2 regions of the Streptomyces sp. NPDC126497 genome follow, and region 1 is predicted to be linked to the other one. Evidence: riboswitches for the same ligand, from Rfam matches in the RefSeq annotation. Region 1 holds a riboswitch; the other holds the start of a gene.

Evidence for each region. Region 1 has a riboswitch for cyclic di-AMP ahead of ABTY20_RS10905 (transglycosylase family protein). Riboswitches for the same ligand answer to the same signal wherever they lie in the genome.
Region 2: linked by a shared signal. The riboswitch ahead of ABTY20_RS28240 (M23 family metallopeptidase) and the one ahead of ABTY20_RS10905 (transglycosylase family protein) in region 1 are both predicted to bind cyclic di-AMP.

What each region holds. Positions count from the first base shown of each region.
Region 1 is NZ_JBEORT010000016.1:36,975-44,086, reverse strand. It holds gene ABTY20_RS10920 (nucleoside triphosphate pyrophosphohydrolase) at 1-392, shown strand, start outside; gene ABTY20_RS10915 (cytochrome P450 family protein) at 524-1,819, shown strand; gene ABTY20_RS10910 (LysM peptidoglycan-binding domain-containing protein) at 2,018-3,049, shown strand; cyclic di-AMP (ydaO/yuaA leader) riboswitch at 3,255-3,423, shown strand; gene ABTY20_RS10905 (transglycosylase family protein) at 3,428-4,150, shown strand; gene eno (phosphopyruvate hydratase) at 4,384-5,673, shown strand; gene ABTY20_RS10895 (FtsB family cell division protein) at 5,867-6,340, shown strand; gene ABTY20_RS10890 (DUF501 domain-containing protein) at 6,371-6,916, shown strand; gene ABTY20_RS10885 (Ppx/GppA phosphatase family protein) at 6,913-7,112, shown strand, end outside.
Region 2 is NZ_JBEORT010000092.1:4,312-11,423, reverse strand. It holds gene ABTY20_RS28260 (HAMP domain-containing sensor histidine kinase) at 1-153, shown strand, start outside; gene ABTY20_RS28255 (response regulator transcription factor) at 183-842, shown strand; gene ABTY20_RS28250 (dihydrofolate reductase family protein) at 913-2,046, shown strand; tRNA gene ABTY20_RS28245 (tRNA-Met) at 2,110-2,183, shown strand; cyclic di-AMP (ydaO/yuaA leader) riboswitch at 2,474-2,631, shown strand; gene ABTY20_RS28240 (M23 family metallopeptidase) at 2,644-3,663, shown strand; partial or broken gene ABTY20_RS28235 (PrsW family intramembrane metalloprotease) at 3,761-5,144, opposite strand; gene trmB (tRNA (guanosine(46)-N7)-methyltransferase TrmB) at 5,178-6,032, opposite strand; gene lhgD (L-2-hydroxyglutarate dehydrogenase) at 6,149-7,112, opposite strand, start outside.

The DNA.
Region 1 (7,112 bases):
TCTCCGTCGACGACGTGGCGGGGGGCATCGTGGCCAAGCTGATCCACCGGCACCCGCACGTCTTCGGCGAGGAGACGGCGGACACGCCGGAGGACGTCAGGGCGCACTGGCTGCGGACCAAGGCCGAGGAGAAGCGGCGCAGCTCGGTGACGGAGGGGGTGCCGCTCGGACAGCCCGGGCTGGCACTGGCGGCGAAGCTGGGGTCGCGGGCGCGGACCGCGGGGCTGGACGTGCCGCTGCCGGTGGGGGAGGGGGTCGGTTACGAGCTGCTGGCGCTCGCGGTGCGGGCGGAGGCGGCGGGGGTCGATCCGGAAGCGGCGCTGCGGGCCGCCGCGCGGGTGTACCGCGACGCGATACGGGACGCGGAGGGCGGCGGCCGGCGCGAGGGCTGAGCGAGGGTCGCGGGGCGGCGGGACCCCCGCCGCCCCCCTTCCCGTCCCGACACCGGGGGCGCCCCCGGGGCCCCCGTTCGGGCGGTTCCCCGCGCCCCTGAGGGGCGCGGGCGGCCCGTTAGGGTCGCCGCATGGATGACCAGCCTGCCGCCCCCGCCCCGCGGGGCCCTGTTCCCGAGCTGTTCAGCTGGGAGTTCGCCGCCGATCCCTACCCCGCCTACGCCTGGCTGCGCGAGCACGAGCCCGTGCGCAGGACCCGGCTGCCCAGCGGGGTGGAGGCGTGGCTGGTCACGCGGTACGCCGACGCCAAGCAGACCCTCGCCGACAACCGGCTGTCCAAGAACCCGGCGCACCACGACGAGCCCGCGCACGCCAAGGGCAGGACCGGTATCCCCGGGGAGCGCCAGGCGGAGCTGATGACACACCTGCTGAACATCGACCCGCCGGACCACACCCGGCTGCGCCGGCTGGTCAGCAAGGCGTTCACCCCGCGCCGGGTCGCCGAGTTCGCGCCCCGCGTGCAGGAGCTCACCGACGGACTCATCGACCGGTTCGCGGCCGACGGCTCCGCCGACCTCATCCACGACTTCGCCTTCCCGCTCCCCATCTACGCCATCTGCGACCTGCTCGGCGTCCCCCGCGAGGACCAGGACGACTTCCGGGACTGGGCGGGCATGATGATCCGCCACGGAGGAGGGCCGCGCGGCGGGGTCGCCCGGTCGGTGAAGAAGATGCGCGGCTACCTCACCGAGCTGATCCACCGCAAGCGCGAGGCGCTCCCCACCGGGCCCGTCCCCGGCGAGGACCTCGTCTCCGGCCTCATCCGCGCCTCCGACCACGGTGAGCACCTCACCGGGAACGAGGTCGCCGCCATGGCGTTCATCCTGCTGTTCGCCGGTTTCGAGACCACCGTCAACCTCATCGGCAACGGCACCTACGCCCTGCTCACCCACCCCGGTCAGCGGGACCGTCTGCAGAAGGCCCTCGCCGCCGGGGAACACGGACTGCTGGAGACCGGCGTCGAGGAGCTCCTGCGCTACGACGGTCCCGTGGAGCTCGCCACCTGGCGGTTCGCCACCGAGCCGGTCACCATCGGCGGGCAGCGCATCGCGGCCGGCGACCCCGTCCTCGTCGTCCTCGCCGCCGCGGACCGGGACCCGGAGCGGTTCGCCGACCCGGACGTGCTCGACCTCGGCCGGCGCGACAACCAGCACCTGGGGTACGGCCACGGCATCCACTACTGCCTGGGGGCCCCGCTGGCCCGCCTGGAGGGCCGGACCGCGCTCGCCACCCTGCTGACGCGTCTGCCGGACGTGCGGCTCGCGGTGGAACCCGCCGAGCTGCGCTGGCGGGGCGGGCTCATCATGCGCGGACTGCGCACCCTCCCGGTGGAGTTCACCCCGTCGCGGAACGGTCCGCGGGAGTGACGGAGCGGGCCGCCGTCCGCAGTGCCCCCGGGGGGACCAGCGCAAACATGACACGCGTTCAACTCTGTGATCTTCACGTGATCTGCGCGGCATGAACTTGTGACAAGTGATCGTCTGCCTATACGTTCACCCATCAAGTGCAGCGGATGGGTTTCCATTTGCCGCGCCGGTCATTGCTGTCTTGCGAAAGGTTTCCGCATGCTCTCCGGGAACGGTCGACACCGTCGCCCCCGCCAGGCTCCGGCTCTCCTCGTCGCGGCCGGAGTGACCGGCTCCGCCATCGCGATCCCGCTCCTCGGGGCCGGCAGCGCCAGTGCGGCCGACGGTGCGACCTGGGACCGGGTCGCCGAATGCGAGAGCGGCGGCTCGTGGAGCCAGAACACCGGCAACGGCTATTACGGCGGCCTGCAGTTGACCCAGGACGACTGGGAGAGGCACGGCGGCCTGGACTACGCGCCCAGCGCCGACCAGGCCAGCCGCGGCCAGCAGATAGCCGTGGCCGAGAGAATCCTCGCCGACCAGGGGGTCGGCGCGTGGCGCACCTGCGGGCTGACGGCGGGTCTCGACCAGGACGCGGCGTCGGCCGACATCGACACGGGTGTGGCGGAGGACTCGGCGTCGGGTGCGTCCGGTTCCTCTGGTTCCTCTGGTTCCTCCGATTCATCGGACTCGTCGGAGTCGTCCGGATCGTCGGACTCCGGCGATTCGTCCGCTTCCTCCGCCTCGTCGTCCGGCGCCGAGCGGACGGAGGGCGGTGAGGGTCCGGCCGGTGAATCGGCCACATCCGACACGTCGGACGACTCGGACGCGGATTCGGACACCGGATCCGGCGCCGGATCCGGCACCTCCCCCTCCGCCTCGGCCACCCCCAAGAGCGACGAGTCGGACAAGTCCGGGCAGACCACCGGCTCTTCCGAGCTCACCGACGCCGAAGGGACCGGCACCGGTCGCCACCGCGGCGTCAGCGCCGAGGAGGGCGAGGTGGCGGACCGCAGGTCGGACTCGTCCGGCCGGCACGCCTCGCGCGGCACCGACGCCCCCCGCGACGCCGCCGACGGCTCGTACACCGTGCGCACCGGGGACAGCCTCTCGTCCATCGCCGACTCCCTCGCCGTGGAGGGCGGTTGGCGGTCGCTCTACGTCGAGAACGAGCAGGTCGTCGGTGCCGACCCGGACCTCATCCTGCCCGGTCAGGAGCTCGAGGTCGGGGTCGAGCCGGGCGAGGAGTGACGCCCGAAGACGTCTGCGCGCGGCGGCAGTTGACGTCATGATTCGCGGTGAATGTCCCTTTTAAAGGGTGTGAGAGATAGGTCTCAGAAGCCTTGATCGTCTTTGAAATTCCGTGGATCGCGTGCTTACGGTCGTGACTGCTCGCCACCGCGGGCACCGGCTTCCGCCACGCCTAATCCTGCCGGCGGAAGCACGGGAACAGTCGTCGCGTCATGCGCCGTAGGCAGGAGCGGGGGACCCAAGGTAGGCGCTCGGTCCGGTGGTTGACACCGGGTCGGGCTTGGGGTGAAGCCGCGTCCCGTGAGGGGCGCGGCCGGGCAACTCAACCGGCCCGAACCCGACAGCTCACCTCGCAGGCGTCGGTGAGGGGATCCATCCATGCTGTTTTCCGGCAAGGGCAAGCACCGTCGTCCGTCCAAGGCCACCCGAGCGATCGCCGTGGCCGGCGTCGCCTCCGCCGCCGTCGCCGCCCCGCTGATGGCGGCCGGCAGCGCCTCCGCCGCCACCGCCTCCGAGTGGGACACCGTCGCCCAGTGCGAGTCCGGCGGCAACTGGTCCATCAACACCGGCAACGGCTACTACGGCGGTCTGCAGTTCTCCGCCTCCACCTGGGCCGCGTACGGCGGCACGCAGTACGCCTCCACCGCCGACCGGGCCAGCAAGGCGCAGCAGATCGAGATCGCCGAGAAGGTCCTCGCGGGCCAGGGCAAGGGCGCCTGGCCGGTCTGCGGCACGGGCCTGTCCAACGCCGCCTACGGCGGCTCCTCCTCGAACGGCTCCGGCTCCTCGCAGGGCGCCGGTTCCGCCGAGACCCGCGAGACCGGGCAGAAGGCCTCCCGCTCCGCCGAGCGCCCGGCCGCCGAGCGGCAGACCGAGCAGAAGGCCGCCGAGCCGGCCGAGAAGGAGACCGTCACCACCCCGACCGGCAAGAAGGTCGAGAAGGGCGACGGCGAGTACAAGGTCGTCAAGGGCGACACGCTCAGCTCCATCGCCGCCGAGCGGGACGTCGAGGGCGGCTGGGCCGAGCTGTTCGAGCTGAACGACGACATCGTCGACGACGCCGACCTCATCTACCCGGGCCAGCAGCTGCACCTCAAGTAAGCGGCGGCCCCCCTGCTCCCCGCCCCGGTGCGTCCTCCCCCGTACGCACCGGGGCGGGGTTTTCACGTCCGGGTTTCCGGAAACTATTTTGTTCCGTTCGGAAACAATTTACTCTCGGTTCTGTCCACGGGGCGGGCGACCGGCTGGCCGATCGCCCGGAGCCGGTTAGGCTCGGTCTCGCAGGACCCACCGTGGCCCTGCTCACCCGCGTCACATCCATGAAGGAGATGCTCGTGCCGTCCATCGACGTCGTCGTAGCCCGGGAAATCCTGGACTCCCGAGGCAACCCCACGGTCGAGGTCGAGGTCGGCCTCGACGACGGCAGCACCGGTCGTGCCGCCGTCCCGTCCGGTGCCTCCACCGGCGCCTTCGAGGCCGTCGAACTCCGTGACGGCGATGCAGGCCGTTACCTGGGCAAGGGTGTCGAGAAGGCCGTGCTGGCCGTCATCGAGCAGATCGGCCCGGAGCTCGTCGGTTACGACGCCACCGAGCAGCGCCTGATCGACCAGGCGATGTTCGACCTGGACGCCACCGACAACAAGGGCTCGCTCGGCGCCAACGCCATCCTCGGCGTCTCGCTCGCCGTCGCCCACGCCGCCTCCGAGGCCAGCGACCTCCCGCTCTTCCGCTACCTGGGCGGCCCCAACGCGCACCTGCTGCCGGTGCCGATGATGAACATCCTGAACGGCGGCTCGCACGCCGACTCCAACGTGGACATCCAGGAGTTCATGATCGCTCCGATCGGCGCGGAGTCCTTCTCCGAGGCCCTGCGCTGGGGCGCCGAGGTCTACCACACCCTGAAGAAGGTCCTGAAGGGCAAGGGCCTGGCCACCGGCCTCGGCGACGAGGGCGGTTTCGCACCGAACCTCGGCTCCAACCGCGAGGCCCTCGACCTCATCCTCGAGGCGATCAAGGAGGCCGGCTACACCCCCGGCGAGCAGATCGCCCTGGCGCTCGACGTCGCCGCGTCCGAGTTCTACAAGGACGGCTCCTACACCTTCGAGGGCAAGGAGCGCTCCGCCGCCGAGATGACCGAGTACTACGCCGAGCTCGTCGACGCGTACCCGCTCGTCTCCATCGAGGACCCGCTGTTCGAGGACGACTGGGAGGGCTGGAAGACCATCACCGCCAAGCTCGGTGACAAGGTCCAGCTCGTCGGCGACGACCTGTTCGTCACCAACCCCGAGCGCCTGGCCCGCGGCATCGAGGAGGGCGCCGCCAACGCCCTGCTGGTCAAGGTCAACCAGATCGGCTCGCTGACCGAGACCCTGGACGCCGTCGAGCTGGCCCAGCGCAACGGCTTCAAGTGCATGATGTCCCACCGCTCCGGCGAGACCGAGGACGTCACCATCGCCGACCTGGCCGTCGCCACCAACTGCGGCCAGATCAAGACCGGTGCCCCGGCCCGCTCCGAGCGCGTCGCCAAGTACAACCAGCTGCTGCGCATCGAGGAGATCCTCGACGACGCCGCGGTGTACGCCGGCCGCAGCGCCTTCCCGCGGTTTCGCTCCGCGAACCAGTAGGCACGGCGCTCCGCGAACCAGTAGGCACGGCGCTCCGCGAACCAGTAGGCGCAGCGCCCCTGCGAACCAGTAGGCGCAGCAAGGGCTGAGCGGCGCCGCTCCCGCGGGCGGCGTCGTACGTACGTCCCCGCACCCGGTCCCGTACCGTGTGCGGGGACGTACGCACGTATGAGGCCGAACGAGAGGCGGGAACATGGCGGTGAAGGACCGGGACCGCTTCTCCACCGCGACCAGGATCCGGCTGATCGGCGAGCAGACCGCGGCCCGGGTCTACCGCTCGCAGACCAAGCGCCAGGCCCGCCGTTCCCGGCTGACCGGGCGCGCGGCGCTGCTCGCCCTGGTGGTCTGCTCCCTGATCGTGGCCCTCGCCTATCCCATGCGGCAGTACGTCTCCCAGCGCGCGGACATCGCCGACCTCCAGCAGGAACAGGACGAGGCCCGCCAACGGGTCGAACGGCTGCGCGACCTGAAGGCCCGCTGGCAGGACGACGCGTACGCCGAGCAGGAGATCCGCCGGCGGCTGCACTACGTCCTGCCCGGCGAGACCGGCTACATCGTCATCGACCCGGGCGCGGCGAAGCAGTCCCGTACGGATCTCGACGCCGCCGACCGCCCCTGGTACGCGAACGTCTGGGACGGCGTCGACCAGGCCGACGCCGCCCACTGACCCCTTATCGAGAGCCGCAGAGAGACACGTATGGAAACGCCCCCGCCCACGACCCCGCGCACCGAACCCACCGACGCGGACGTCGAGGCCTTCAAGCAGCAGCTCGGGCGGCCCCCGCGCGGGCTGCGCGCCATCGCGCACCGCTGCCCCTGCGGGCAGCCGGACGTCGTGGAGACCGCGCCGAGGCTGCCCGACGGCACCCCCTTCCCGACGCTGTACTACCTCACCTGCCCGAAGGCGAACTCCGCGATCGGCACGCTGGAGGCGAACGGCGTGATGAAGGAGATGACGGAGCGGCTGGCCACCGACCCCGAGCTGGCGGCCGCGTACCGCGCGGCGCACGAGGACTACGTCCGGCGCCGTGACGAGATCGAGGAGCTCAAGGGCTTCCCCAGTGCGGGCGGCATGCCGGACCGGGTGAAGTGCCTGCACGTGCTGGTCGCCCACTCGCTGGCCGCGGGTCCGGGGGTCAACCCGCTGGGGGACGAGGCGTTGGCGATGCTGCCCGAGTGGTGGCGCAAGGGCGCCTGCGTGACGCTTCCCGAGGCCGGCACGGTGAAGGAGGACGGCAGGTGACCCGGGTCGCCGCCATCGACTGCGGTACGAACTCCATCCGGCTGCTGGTGGCCGACGCGGACCCCGTGACGGGCGAACTGACCGACCTGGACCGGCGGATGACGATCGTGCGGCTCGGCCAGGGGGTCGACCGCACGGGCCGGCTGGCGCCCGAGGCGCTGGAGCGGACGTTCGCCGCCTGCCGGGAGTACGCGGA
Region 2 (7,112 bases), on a different contig from region 1:
CGCGCCCTGCTGGTCGGCGCCCGCCTGACCGTGGACCGCGGCGCCGACGGCGGCACCGAGGTGCGCCTGGCCGTTCCCGTCCCGGCCCGCTTCCCGGCGCACGCCCTCGTCCCCGTACACGGCTCCGCGCCCGCCCACGCCCCGCCCCCGTGACCGAAGCCCCCGACCGGAAACGCTGAGACATGACCGACCCGGCCCCCACCCGCATCCTGCTCGCCGACGACCACGCGCTGGTCCGCCGGGGGGTCCGCCTCATCCTGGACGGCGAACCGGACCTGACCGTCGTCGCCGAGGCCGCCGACGGTGCCGAAGCCCTCGAACAGGCCCGTGAGCACCGCCCCGACCTGGCCGTCCTCGACATCGCGATGCCCCGGCAGACCGGTCTGCAGGCGGCCCGTGAGCTCTCCCGCGGTCTGCCGGACACCCGCATCCTCATCCTGACCATGTACGACAACGAGCAGTTCTTCTTCGAGGCCCTCGCCGCCGGGGCCTCGGGCTACGTCCTGAAGTCCGTCGCCGACCGCGACCTCGTCGAGGCCTGCCGCGCCACCATGCGCGGCGAGCCGTTCCTCTACCCCGGCGCCGTCAACGCCCTCATCCACAACTACCTCGACCTCGCGCGGGAGGGCCGCGCCCTGCCGGCCAAGGCGATCACCGACCGGGAGGAGGAGATCCTGAAGCTGGTCGCCGAGGGCCACACCTCGCAGCAGATCGCCGCTCTCCTGGTCATCAGCCCCAAGACCGTGGAGCGGCACCGCGCCAACATCCTGGCCAAGCTCGGCCTGAAGGACCGCCTGGAGCTCACCCGGTACGCCATCCGGGTGGGGCTGATCGAGCCCTGAGCCGGCGCACGGGCCCGCCCGGCCCGTTGTCAGACTGGACTCCCACCCCCGCCCCACCCGGAGTGCGCCGATGTCCCACCCGTACGTCCTGCTGTCCGCCGCCGTCTCCCTCGACGGCTGTCTGGACGACACCGGCCCCGACCGGCTGCTGCTGTCCGGTCCGGCCGACTTCGACCGGGTCGACGAGGTACGGGCATCCGTGGACGCCATCCTGGTCGGCGCCGGCACGATCCGCGCCGACAACCCCCGGCTGCTGGTCAACTCGCCCGAGCGGCGCGCCGCCCGTCTCGCCGAGGGCCGGTCCGCGTACCCGCTCAAGGTCGCCGTCAGCGGCTCCGGCGACCTGGACCCGGCGGCCCGGTTCTGGCACACCGGCGGCGAGAAGGTCCTCTACACGACCGACGAAGGCGCCGAGCGCGCCCACGCCCTCGGCCTCGCCGCCGACGTCGTGCCGCTCGGGGCCGCACTCGACTGGCGGCGGCTCCTGGAGCACCTGCACACCGGGCGCGGGGTGCGGCGGCTGATGGTCGAGGGCGGCGGCACGATCCACACCCAGCTCCTCACCGAGGGGCTGGCCGACGAACTCCAGCTGGCCCTCGCCCCGCTGTTCGTCGGCGATCCGCGGGCACCCCGCCTCTTCGGCCCCGGCGCCTACCAGGGCGGCCGGCTGCGACTGGTCGAGACCCGCCCGGTCGGCGACGTCGTCCTGATGCGCTACGAGCCCACCGCCCCCGGTTCCGGCCCGCTGCCCTCCGCCGCCGACCACCACTGGCTGGCCCTCGCCTGCGAGCTGGCCGCCGCGTGCCCGCCCTCGGAGACGGCGTTCAGCGTGGGCGCGGTCGTGGTGGCCGCCGACGGCACGGAACTGGCGCGCGGCCACTCCCGGGAGGGCGGCGACCCGGTGGTGCACGCGGAGGAGGCCGCGCTCGCCAAGGCCGACCCCACGGACCCCCGGCTCGTCGGCGCCACCGTGTACTCCAGCCTGGAGCCCTGTGCCCGCCGCGCGTCCCGGCCGGCGCCCTGTGCCCGGCTGATCCTGGACGCGGGGGTGCGGCGGGTGGTCACGGCCTGGCGCGAGCCGGACACCTTCGTGCCGGGCGCCGACGGCAGTGGTGTGCTGGCCTCCGGGGGCGCCACCGTCGTCGTCCTGCCCGAGCACGAGGACCGGGCCAAGGCACCCAACGGCCATCTGCTCGGCCGCTGAGAGCGGGCCGCCGATCATGGATGTGCGCCATGTCCCGCACATGGCGTACACTGGTCTCAACGACGCGGGGTGGAGCAGCTCGGTAGCTCGCTGGGCTCATAACCCAGAGGTCGCAGGTTCAAATCCTGTCCCCGCTACTGAAGGCCGAGGGCCGGAATCCAAAGGATTCCGGCCCTCGGCGTTTTCCGTTCCCCCCCCCCTCACTGAACGTGAGCGGTTCACCCCGCAGTGCATAACGAATGACACACCGTCAGAAGTCGGCCGCCATGCGGAGTGCGGTCAACTCGCCCGTTTTTGGCCGCTCGTGAGACGTAAGTCCAGGGAGAAATCGTTAACGATCAAGAGGAACGGCTTGGAATCCGGCCCTCGCGTCTATTAACGTTCGATAACGCAGCGCGGTCGTCCCAGCCGTCACAGAAGGCGGCTCCGTGCGCACGCGCCGAATCCCGCAAGGGAACCGGGGAACCACCACCATGGGGTGAATCGCGTGAATACCGCCGTGGCGACACGGCGCGTATACGCGCGTAGGAGACCTTCCCGCTCCGAACCCGTCAGCTAACCCGGTAGGCGGAGACGGAAGGAAAGGAGCGCGCCCACGTGGCGTCCAACCCGCCTGCCCCCGAGGTCCCCTTCAAGCCGGGCGACACCTTCGCCTACGGCGTCGGCCGCACCGACGAGGGCCCCTTCGAGGAGTGGAACCCGACCGCGGAGTCCGTCCGCCCCGTACGCGGCCGGCATCGCGTCTCCAAGCAGCGCGGCGGGGGACTCGCCCGCAGCTCCACCGTCCTGGGCGTCGGCGTCATAGCGGCGGTCGGCGCCGGCGGCATGGCCAGCGCCCAGACCGGCAAGCCGCCGGTGTCGATCTCCATGCCCGACCTCCCCAGCGTGGGTTCCCTCCTCTCCGACGAGGAAACGCCCAAGGGCTCGGCGACCCCCCTCAGCACCCTCGGCATGACCGCCGACGACACCGAGCAGGGCACCGCCGACGCCGGTGAGGCGCTGCGCGCCCGGATCATGGCGCAGGTCGAGCAGCAGCAGGACCAGGCCGAGGCCAAGGCCGCCGCCGAGGCCGTCGCCGCCGCCGAGAAGGAGGCCGCCGAGGCCGCCGTCAAGGCGGAGAAGGAGGCCAAGGACAAGGCCGAGGCCGCCAGGAAGAAGGCGGAGGAGGAGGCCGCGAAGAAGGCCGAGGCCGAGCGCCTCGCCAAGCTGGCCAAGCAGTACGCGCTGCCGACCTCCTCGTACACCATCACCTCGACCTTCGGGCAGGCCGGCGCCTACTGGTCCTCCGGCCACCACACCGGCCTCGACTTCGCCGCCCCCACGGGCACACTGATCAAGGCCGTGCACACCGGCACGATCACCTCCGCCGGCTACGAGGGCTCCTACGGCTACAAGACGGTGCTCACGCTCGACGACGGCACCGAGATCTGGTACGCCCACCAGTCCTCCATCAGCGTCAGCGTCGGCCAGAAGGTCAACACCGGCGATGTGATCGGCCGCGTCGGCGCCACCGGCAACGTCACCGGCGCCCACCTCCACCTCGAGATCCACCCCGGCGGCTCCGCCTCGGGCATCGACCCGATGGCCTGGCTGCGCGGCAAGGGCCTCAGCATCTGAGCGAACGGGCCCTCCCGCCCCGGACCCCGGCAGTCCCGACGGCGCCCCCCCACGTCAGGGCTGCCGGTCAGGTGTTTCCAGGGGCGGCCCGGGTCCGTCAGGGCCGGTGGGCGTTCGGGTCGTACGCGGCGTACGGATTCCCGTGGGCGAACGGTCCGTACGGCGGCTGCCCGTAGGCGGACCGTCCGTACGGCGGCTGCCCGGGGGCGGGCCGCACGTGACCGCCGTACACCGCCCGCGGCGCCGCGGCGGCCGGGAACCGGGGCGCGGTCGCACGGGCCGCGTGCTCCAGGGCCGGCCGGGCCGCCGCCCGCCGGTGCCACAGCTCCAGCAGCAGCTCCCGTTCCCGCGTGACGAAGTCCGGCCCCGCCCGTCCGAGGCGCCCCCGGTGCCGCAGGGACGCCAGCGACGTCGCGTACGCCTCGTACGCGGTGACCGACCGCGCCGCCGCCCTTCCCGCCGCAGCGGCGCGCGTACTGCCGGGCGAGGCGCCGCGCCCGCATCGAGCCCAGCGCGAACGGCTCCGCCGGATGGAGCCATCCGGCGGCCGCGTACGCGGGCAGTTCCGCCCGCACGGTCCGCAGCTCCCGCTGCCGCGTCCACACCACCAGCCAGGTCAGCAGCCCGAACACCGGCACCATGAACGCCGCGTACACCGCGAGGAAGCCGTACCGGCCGAGTGCCGAGGAACCGTTCCACAGCGCGTGCACGCCCATCGCGAGGAGCAGTCCGCCCAGCGGCAGCAGCACCCGCCGGATCCGCTGCCGGTCCGTGGACAGCGCGGCGGTACCGAAGCCGATCCCGGTGAGCACGGTGAACAGGGGGTGCGCGAACGGCGCCATCACGACGCGGACGAAGAAGGTGGCCGCGGTGACCGAGGCGATGCCGCTGTCGCCGGTGAGCTGGTCGGTTCCGAAGGCGGTGCCGAGGTAGAGGATGTTCTCGGTGAACGCGAAACCGGTGGCGGTGACCCCGGCTATCACCACGCCGTCGAGGATCCCGGTGAAGTCGCGTCTGCGGAAGAGGAACACCAGCAGGACGGCCGCGGCCTTCGCGGACTCCTCCACGACCGGTGCCACGACCGTCGCGCCCAGCGTGTCGGCGCCGGTCGGGTCGGCGGTCGCCGTCGCTATCCACCGGGTGGCGAAGCTGTTCGCGACGATCGCCATCAGGGCCGCCGCGCAGGCGCCCCAGGCGAAGGAGAACAGCAGGTTCCGCCAGGGGCCCGGCTCGACCCGGTCCAGCCACCGGAAGGCGGCGACGAGCAGCGGTACGGGCAGGACGGCGAGGCCGAGCCCGACCAGGAACCCCCGCGTCCCGGTCTGCTCGCGCACCAGCGCGAGGATGACCAGCCCGGACAGTGCCAGCAGCGTGACCAGCGCCCCGTGACGCACCCGGGGCCGCTGCCACCAGTGCGCGTGCCGCGGCGCTCCGCCGGGGACGGGTCCGGGAGGCGCCGGGTACGGGGGGCTGGTGGCCACGGGATCGACCCTCACGAGACGGGACGGGCGGTGTCAGACGCGGTCCGCGGCCTGCTCGTCCAGCGGTACGCGGCGGAAGAGCAGGTCGTTCACGACGTGCCCCTTCTCCAGCCCCTGCCCCTCGAAACGGGTGAGCGGCCGGAAGGCGGGACGCGGCGCGAAACCGCCGTCCGGCTGCGTGTTCTCGAAGTCGGGGTGCGCGGTGAGCACCTCCAGCATCTGCTCCGCGTACGGTTCCCAGTCGGTGGCGCAGTGCAGCACCGCACCCGGCGCGAGGCGGGTCGCGGCGAGGGTGAGGAACTCGGGCTGGATCAGCCGCCGCTTGTGGTGCCGCTTCTTCGGCCAGGGGTCGGGGAAGTAGACGCGCAGCCCGCCGAGGGCGCCGGGGGCGATCATCTCGCGCAGCAGGATGATCGCGTCGCCGTTGCCGACCCGCACGTTGGTCAGCCCGAGCCGGTCGGCGAGGTTGAGGAGATTGCCCTGGCCGGGGGTGTGGACGTCCACGGCGAGGATGTTGGTGGCCGGGTCGGCGGCGGCCATCCGCGCGGTGGCCTCGCCCATGCCGAAGCCGATCTCCAGGACGACCGGGCCGTCGTTGCCGAAGAACTCCGCGAGGTCGAGCCGCCGGCTGCCGTCGATGTCGAAGCCCCAGGCGGGCCACAGCCTCTGCAGGGCGTCCGCCTGCCCGGCGGTCACCCGGCTGCGGCGCGGCTGGAAGCTCCGGATCCGCCGCTCGAAGTGCGACCCGGCGGGATCGGCCTTCGGCCCGTCCGGGAACCGGGGCTCACCCTTGGTCCGGGTGTGCCGGACGGGCACCCCGGACGTGTGCGGCGCGTCCTGGCCGGAGGCGGGACGGAGGGCTTCGGAAGCGTTAACGGTGTCAGACACAGTGCCTCCGATTTTACGGGGAGCGGATCCCCGGCCCGGAGCGGAACCGGGGAGCCCGTGCGGAGCCGGAGGGACGGCCCGGTACGGCCGGCCCCGGCCCCGTCCCGCCCGAAGGGTCAGCGCCCCGCCGCCCCCAGTGCCGTCAGCGCCCGCCGCGCGACCTCGCGGCCGATCGGCAGGGACGCCGTCGCCGCCGGCGAGGGGGCGTTCAGCACGTGGACCGCGCGGGGGGTCTCCTGGATCAGGAAGTCGTCGGCCAGGGTGCCGTCCCGCAGCACCGCCTGGGCCCGCACCCCGGCCGGCGCCGGCACCAGGTCGTCCTCCCGCACGGCGGGCAGCAGTCGGCGCACGGCCCGGGTGAAGGCCTCCTTGGACAGCGAGCGGCGCAGCTCCCCGGCGCCGTACCGCCAGTGGCGGCGGGCCAGCCGCCAGGAACCCGGCCAGGCCAGGGTCGTCCCCAGCTCGCGCGGACGCACCGTGAGCCAGTCGTAGCCCTCGCGGGCCGACGCCGGCACCGCGTTGGGGCCGACGTGGACGCCGCCGTCGATGCCCCGGGTGAGGTGGACGCCGAGGAAGGGGAAGGCCGGGTCGGGCACCGGGTAGACCAGGCCGCGCACCAGCTCCGGCCGGGCCAGTTCGTAGTACTCGCCGCGGAACGGCACGATCCGGGCGTCCGGCTCGTCGCCGGTGCCGCGGGCGATCTCGTCGCAGTGCAGACCGGCGCAGTTCACCAGGATCCGGCCGCGTACGACGTCGCCCGTGGCCGTCAGGACGGCGACCCCCCGGTCGGGGCGGCGGTCGACGCGTATCGCCCGCGCCCCGTAGCGGATCTCCGCGCCCGCCGCCTCCGACGCCAGGGCGAGCCGGCGGGCGACCTCGGCGAAGTCGCAGATGCCGGTGGTGCCGACGTGGATGGCGGCCAGTCCGTCGACCTCCGGCTCGTACTCCGCGATCTGCGCGCCGGACAGCTCGCGGACCGTGATGCCGTTCTCCCGGCCGCGCTGGGACAGGGCGTGCAGCCGGGGCAGCTCCTCGCGGGTCGTGGCGACGATCAGCTTGCCCGTCACGGCGTGCGGGATG